DNA from 3 places in the Paenibacillus sp. FSL L8-0502 genome. Region 3 is predicted to be linked to each of the others. Evidence: predicted binding sites of a transcription regulator. Region 3 holds the regulator's gene; each other region holds the start of a gene.
What was found. The regulator Rex, encoded in region 3, represses fermentation and respiration genes when NADH is low (regulators of the CRP and FNR family bind a similar motif). The targets are predictions, from matches to a motif close to TTGTGAAATATTTCACAA.
Positions count from the first base shown of each region.

Region 1: the regulator Rex is predicted to act here: its motif matches at 916-933, upstream of NSQ57_RS23190 (formate/nitrite transporter family protein).
Region 2: the regulator Rex is predicted to act here: its motif matches at 958-975, upstream of NSQ57_RS01065 (phosphoketolase family protein).

Region 1 is NZ_CP151958.1:5,315,477-5,317,756, forward strand. It holds gene NSQ57_RS23190 (formate/nitrite transporter family protein) at 8-841, opposite strand; gene NSQ57_RS23195 (FAD-dependent oxidoreductase) at 1,229-2,280, opposite strand, start outside.
Region 2 is NZ_CP151958.1:235,934-238,213, reverse strand. It holds gene NSQ57_RS01065 (phosphoketolase family protein) at 1-839, opposite strand, end outside; gene NSQ57_RS01060 (GntR family transcriptional regulator) at 1,134-1,856, opposite strand; gene NSQ57_RS01055 (glycosyltransferase) at 2,209-2,280, shown strand, end outside.
Region 3 is NZ_CP151958.1:3,354,536-3,356,815, reverse strand. It holds gene dinG (ATP-dependent DNA helicase DinG) at 1-1,058, shown strand, start outside; gene NSQ57_RS14325 (redox-sensing transcriptional repressor Rex) at 1,102-1,755, shown strand; gene NSQ57_RS14320 (amidohydrolase) at 1,742-2,280, shown strand, end outside.

The DNA of each region.
Region 1 (2,280 bases), 2.0 Mb from region 3:
GGATCAATCAACGGATTGGATGTGCAACCGAAGAAGTAGTTGGAGATTCATTCACTGGATGTGCGTTGGCTTGAGGCTTTTTCAGATAGGCCAACCAGTAGGCTCCAGCCACAAACAGGCTACCTCCTACCAAATTCCCCAGCCAGACCGGAATGAAGTTCATAACATAATCTGCCCATGAAAAGTGGCCTGCAAAAATAGCCGCCGGAATGAGAAACATATTGGCAACAACGTGCTGAAATCCAATAGCCACAAAGGCCATGGTCGGGAACCAAATCCCCATAATTTTGCCGCCAATGGAGTCTGTGCTATATGCCAACCATACAGCCAGTGCTACGAGCCAGTTACATCCTATACCCGATATAAAAGACTGCAAAAAGCTTTCGTGTAGCTTATGTCCTGCCATATCCACCACTTTGTCCAGATAAGGGCCCATTTCTGTCAAACCCAGCACATGCCCAAAGAAAAATGCAACGAATAACGCACCTGCAAAATTACTGAGCGTAATAATCGCCAAATTACGAAACATGACTCCTGTCTTAATCCGTCCTGCCCATCTCGCCAAAGGGACCGCCATCATATTGCCGGTCAGCAATTCTCCGCCTGCGATCAAAACTAATACCAGACCAATAGGGAACACCGCAGCTCCAATAAAGGTGGCAATGCTTCCCCATTCTTTAGGCGCACTTGCAATAACACGTATATCCAGCAAAAACCCGAGTGCAATAAATGCACCTGCCAAAAACCCCAGTACCACCGCCACAGTCCACGGGTTGTTCGCCTTGGCCACTCCTGTTTCCACCGTCTTTTCAGCAATTTGCCCCGGTTTATAGCTCGCCATATATCCCCGCTCCTTTAATATCTATTCACTAAAATATTCTTCTTTCATATTTTATTTAAAATCAGTGATTAAGTTTGTGAAAAAAATCACTTTCGTAACTATAAAAAAAACAGCCCCTGAAAAAAGGACTGTTTTTCTGTATTATTACATCTACTGCGCTACTACGCGCTTTACATTTAATTGTATTCTTCCTTTTCAACTGCTCTTAAGAACCAAAGAACTCCACCAAGGCCTACCATGGCCACGACTACAAGAAAAAGGATATAAAACAAACCCATAAGTTACTTCCCCCCTGATCCTTATGCTACTCTATATTGTACTATAAGGATTCATCCGTACGCCTCAGATTGTTGACAAACTTATGAACAATGTCACAGACAAATCTAATTATACAGTAACTGGGTTCCGTTCAGATATTGTAGGCAATGCTTGTAAACCTGCCGCGTTCAAGAAATTCCAAGGCTTGTTATAGTGCGGCTGGAAGAAGAAATCGACAAAGGCCAACTGGTCAATGGTCATATGGTTTTGAATGGCTACGGATAGCGTGTTAATGGATTGCGTCAAATCCACCTTCGACATAATTTGAGCACCCAGAATTCTCCGCGTCCCCTGTTCATATACCACTTTCAGTAACACTTTTTCGGAGGTTGGCATAAATTCAGGTCGGTAGCTGTCCTCAATGGTTACAGCTTCTACAGTCATGCCTTCATCTGTTGCCGCAGCTTCCGTCATGCCTGTTCCTGCGATATTGTCTTCGTAAATTTTGATACCCGAAGTTCCTTGGGTTCCCATGTAGGCAATGGTTGGTTGCACCAGATTACGTGCCACCAGCGTACCCATACGAACTGCGTTGGTTGCCAAAGGGATATAAGCCGTTTTGCCGGTCGGATTATAGCGAATTGCACAACTGTCGCCTGCTGCAAACACGTCCGGGCAACTACTTTGCATATAGTTATCCACAATGATCGCACCGTTAGGCAACATATCTACCTGACCTTTGAGCAGATCCGTTTGAGGTCGGAAACCGATGCAGAGAATAACAAGCTCTGTTTCATATTCTCCTTTAGAGGTCACGACTTTACTTACCTTACCGTTCGTACCCTCAAAACGACTCACCGTCTCGCCAAGTACCAGCTTAATGCCATGTTCCTTCAGGGAACTTTCAATCCGGTCTGTATACTCATGGTCCAAATACTTATTCAATATACGATCAGCACTGTCGATCAGCGTTACATTTTTACCATTCATTTGGAAAGCTTCTACCAATTCAACACCAATGTATCCAGCTCCCACGACTGTAATGTTCTGTACGTGCTGGGCTTTCTCAATGATATCATTGGAATGATTATAGTTTTTACAGAGCAAAATATGATCAAGTTCAATGCCTTCCAGCTTTGGAATAATGGGCCATGATCCCGTGGTCACAATTAGTTTATCAA
Region 2 (2,280 bases), 2.7 Mb from region 3:
GGACGAGTAAGATCATTATTTTCACGCGCATTCTTTTGAATAGCTTCAATTTTCTCGATGGCCGTATCCAATACTTTCGCCATTTCTGGATGCATGTGATCCGGATTTTCACCTTCAACAAAGAATGGCTCCCAGCCCAAACCTTTAAAGTATGAGGTCAATTCTTCTTTCGATTGACGAGACATAATCGTTGGGTTACTAATCTTAAAGCCATTCAAGTGCAAGATTGGCAGCACTGCACCATCCGTGATCGGGTTGATAAATCTGTTAGAGAACCACGAAGCGGCTAGTGGACCCGTTTCAGCTTCGCCATCACCAATAACAACAGCCGAAATCAGATCAGGATTATCCAGAATGGCACCTACACCATGAGAAAGGGAGTAGCCTAATTCTCCACCTTCATGGATAGATCCAGGTGTTTCAGGAGCAGCATGTGAAGCAATACCGCCAGGGAAAGAGAATTGTTTGAACAATTTCTTCATACCTGGGATATCTTGCGTAATTTGCGGATAGATTTCGGTGTAACTTCCATCCAGATATGAATTTGAAACCATAACCTGACCGCCGTGACCAGGGCCCTCAATGTAAAGCATGTTCAAATCATATTTATTAATAACACGATTTAGATGTGCATAAATAAAGTTTTGTCCTGGAATTGTGCCCCAGTGTCCAATAGGCTTAACCTTCACATCTGAATCTTTTAAAGGCTCTCTCAACAAAGGATTATCTTTTAAATAAAGCTGACCTACCGAAATGTAGTTCGTTGCACGCCAATATGCATCAAGTTTTTCTAAATATGTTTTAGATGAATAATCTGCTAACACGGGTGATAATGACATGGTGTCCACTCCCTAAGTAGTATTGTTTGTAATTTATTTCCGGAAATTTCATCTACATGTACATCATAACGCCGCGCCGATTAAATTCAACCTTTTTCACAAGTGATACGGTCCAATTTTGTGAAATTTTGAACATACTATGAAATATAAATTAAAAAGACAGTAAAAAAGCTCTTACATTAAAATATATAGAAGTATAAACCAATAAAATTTGTAATAACCGTTGCAATCGCAGGCTCCAATCCTTTTCTCAAAATTATAAAAAAAAGACCGGAGAATTCTCCAGTCTTATCATTAGTGAACCGATACAAAGGTATTAAATTTTAAATATTTGTAATGAAATCGCATATGAGAAAACTCAAATGGCGTACCGTTATCTAAAAAGAACACACCTTCCATAATACCTACAGGCTCATTTTCATTTAAATGTAGCAGCTTTTGATCATTCTCTTGGGACGGTTCTGCAAAAATGGATAAAAAAGATTTGGTGACGGCCAAGTTCCGCGAGTCTTCCAAATAATTAAAAATGGACCCCTCGATAATAGTCTGATTTAAATTCTGAACAATTTTAATAGGGATATAGCCTGTTTCAATCATAAAAGGATCATCATCAAACAAACGTAAGCGGACAATTTTGTATACAAAATCATGAGTCTCCAAGAACAAATCGCGCTGTAATTCTTCTGTTGGCGGAATGACCTCAAAACTCAGTACTTTGATTTTTGGCTTTTTACCATGCATTTGAAAATTATCAGTGACTCCTAGATTAGAGCCTTCGTAGTTAAAGATAGATTCATTTCTTATGTATAATGGATTAATAAATGTCCCGGAACCTTGTTTTTTAAAAATAATTCCGACATTCTCCATTTTAGTCAGAGCACGTTTAATTGAACTACGACTAACCTGGTAAGTCTCACTAAGACTACGTTCATCTGGCAATCTCATATCTGCAAACTTTCCAGCAAAGATTTTCATCTTGAGATCGTCAATAATTTGCTTATAGACAAATTGTGTCATATAGTACTCCTCTTTCAGGTCTTCTATAACTCCATATAGTTTACCATAACTTGCCCATTTCATCTCATGTTTGTTTCTGTATGCTGAGTGGGCTTTCAGCGGATAGGAAACGCCCGCGCTTTTACTTTACATCTCTATGCATAATACCATGATTATACATACATAACACCACTGAACGTACCTGCAAATTAGCAGAAAATACAGAACTCCCACCTTAACTTCCGCGATAAGAACAAGCCTGTTTCGAACCTTGAGGGATGTTTGACTAGACCAGGCTAAAATCCTTGAATACATTGTTATTATTTATCTTGTTCATACGTTCACTAATAAAAATGGTGGGGGGGAGATCATATTGGCTATCCGCTACAGCGTCATCATTCCAACCTATAATCGAGTCCAGCAATTGTTGCTTACACTCGCTTCA
Region 3 (2,280 bases):
AGCTGATGCTGGACGTCAAGGAAGAACATGACGATTATGCGGCGGATAGCCTTATTACAGATATCACGGGTCTGCTCAAGGATTTGGCGGGGATTCGAGAAAATTTGCGCTTTTTTATCCGACTCGATGATGAAACAACCGTATACTGGCTCGAGGCAAGCGGGCAATTCCGTAGTAAATCATTGCAATTTTATGCGGTACCCGTCGATGTGAGCCGCCAGTTGAAAGAAATGTTTTTTGACAAAAAAAGAAGCATTATTCTGACTTCTGCTACCTTGTCGGTAGATAAGTCGTTTCAGTACATGATCGATCAGCTCGGCTTACAGGAGGCCGCAGATCAAGAGCGGCTGATGACTTCGCAGCTCCCGTCACCCTTTAATTACAGGGATCAGGTGTTGCTGGTTATTCCACGGGATTTCCCAAGTGTGAAGGGCAGTGTAGGAGATGCGCATTTTGTAGATATGCTCGTTAGCTCTCTAGGAGCGACTGCTCAGGCGACACGTGGGAGAATGCTCGTTCTGTTTACGTCCTATCGGATGCTCCGGCAAGTGTATGAGCCGCTCAAAGAGGCCTTAGCATCCAGCGAAATTACTGTGCTGGGACAAGGTGTGGACAGTGGAAGTCGCAGCAAGCTAACCCGCCGGTTTCAGGAAGCGAAAGCTTCTGTATTGCTGGGGACCAGCAGTTTCTGGGAAGGCGTCGATATTCCGGGGAAGGCTCTGACTTGTCTAGCCATTGTTCGCTTGCCGTTTCAACCGCCGAATCACCCGCTGCTGGAGGCAAAAAGCGAACTGCTCCAGCAGCAGAAGAAGAATCCATTTATGAAGCTGTCTGTACCGCAAGCGGTCATTCGCTTCAAACAGGGATTTGGTCGGTTGGTACGTACAGCGAACGACCACGGGGTCGTTATCGTTTATGATACGCGTGTGATTGAATCCTATTACGGAAAGCACTTTTTGTACTCGTTACCGGGACCAAAAATGGAGCATATGCCATCGGAGCAAATGGTGCCCCGCATCGCCGAATGGCTCCAATCCGCCCCGGAGACAGAGGCATAACGGACGGACATAAGTATGTTCGTTACAATTAGGGGGAGCAAGTATGAAATCAGATAAAATTTCAGAGGCTGTCGTACGGAGGTTACCCGTATATTTACGTTATCTGAATGCACTGCACAAACGGGAGGTGGCTACGGTCTCTTCTCAAGAGCTGGGACAGAGGCTAGATTTGAACCCGGCCCAAATCCGTAAAGATCTTGCTTATTTTGGAGATTTTGGTCGGAAGGGTATCGGTTATGATGTTTCTTATCTCATTGAGAAAATACGCCATATCCTGAAAATCGACCAACAAATTAATGTAGTATTGGTCGGAGCGGGTAATCTGGGGCAAGCCCTTTCGAATTATAACGCTTATTTAAAAGACAATATGAAGATTGTGGCGGTATTTGATGCGTTTCCGGATAAGGTAGGAACCAAGATCAATACATTGGTCGTGCAACCGATGGATGAACTGGAAGCGACTGTGAAAGAAAAAAACATTCGAATCGGGATTATTACCGTACCTGATTTTGAAGCACAGCACGTGGCTGATAGGCTTATTGATAGCGGAATTGGAGCGATCCTGAACTTTGCACCGACTACTCTCAAGGCACCAGCCAACATTCGGATTCATGCCACAGACTTTACAACTGATTTGCTTAGCCTCGCTTATTATTTGGAGGACGGAAAGGAAGAAGCACAATATGACAGTGAATAAATGGATGATTAAAAACGGATCTTTTGCCGTAAATGGACCAGAAGCAGGGGTAGTCCATGGTTTTATGATTGTGGAGGATAGTCGTATTACTTATATTGGCGAAACCTTGCCTGCGGGTGAGGAAGAGACGGAAGCGATCGATGGTAAAGGGCTATTGTTTTTACCTGGTCTGATCAATACTCATGGTCATGCGGCGATGTCTCTACTGCGTGGGCATGGAGATGATTTGGCACTTCAAGTATGGCTTCAGGAAAAAATGTGGCCTATGGAAGCCAAGTTTACATCTACAGACGTGTACTGGGGTACGTCCTTGTCTGTGCTGGAAATGCTGAAAGGTGGAACAACAACCTTCCTCGATATGTACGATCATATGGATGAGGTGGCTCGTGTGGCTGAAGAGTCAGGTATTCGTGCAAGTCTGATGCGTGGAGCAATTGGACTATGTTCGGAGGAAGAACAGCGAATCAAGCTGGCAGAGGCCGTGACTTTTGCGCGTAACTGGCACGGTAAAGCAGACGGCCGTAT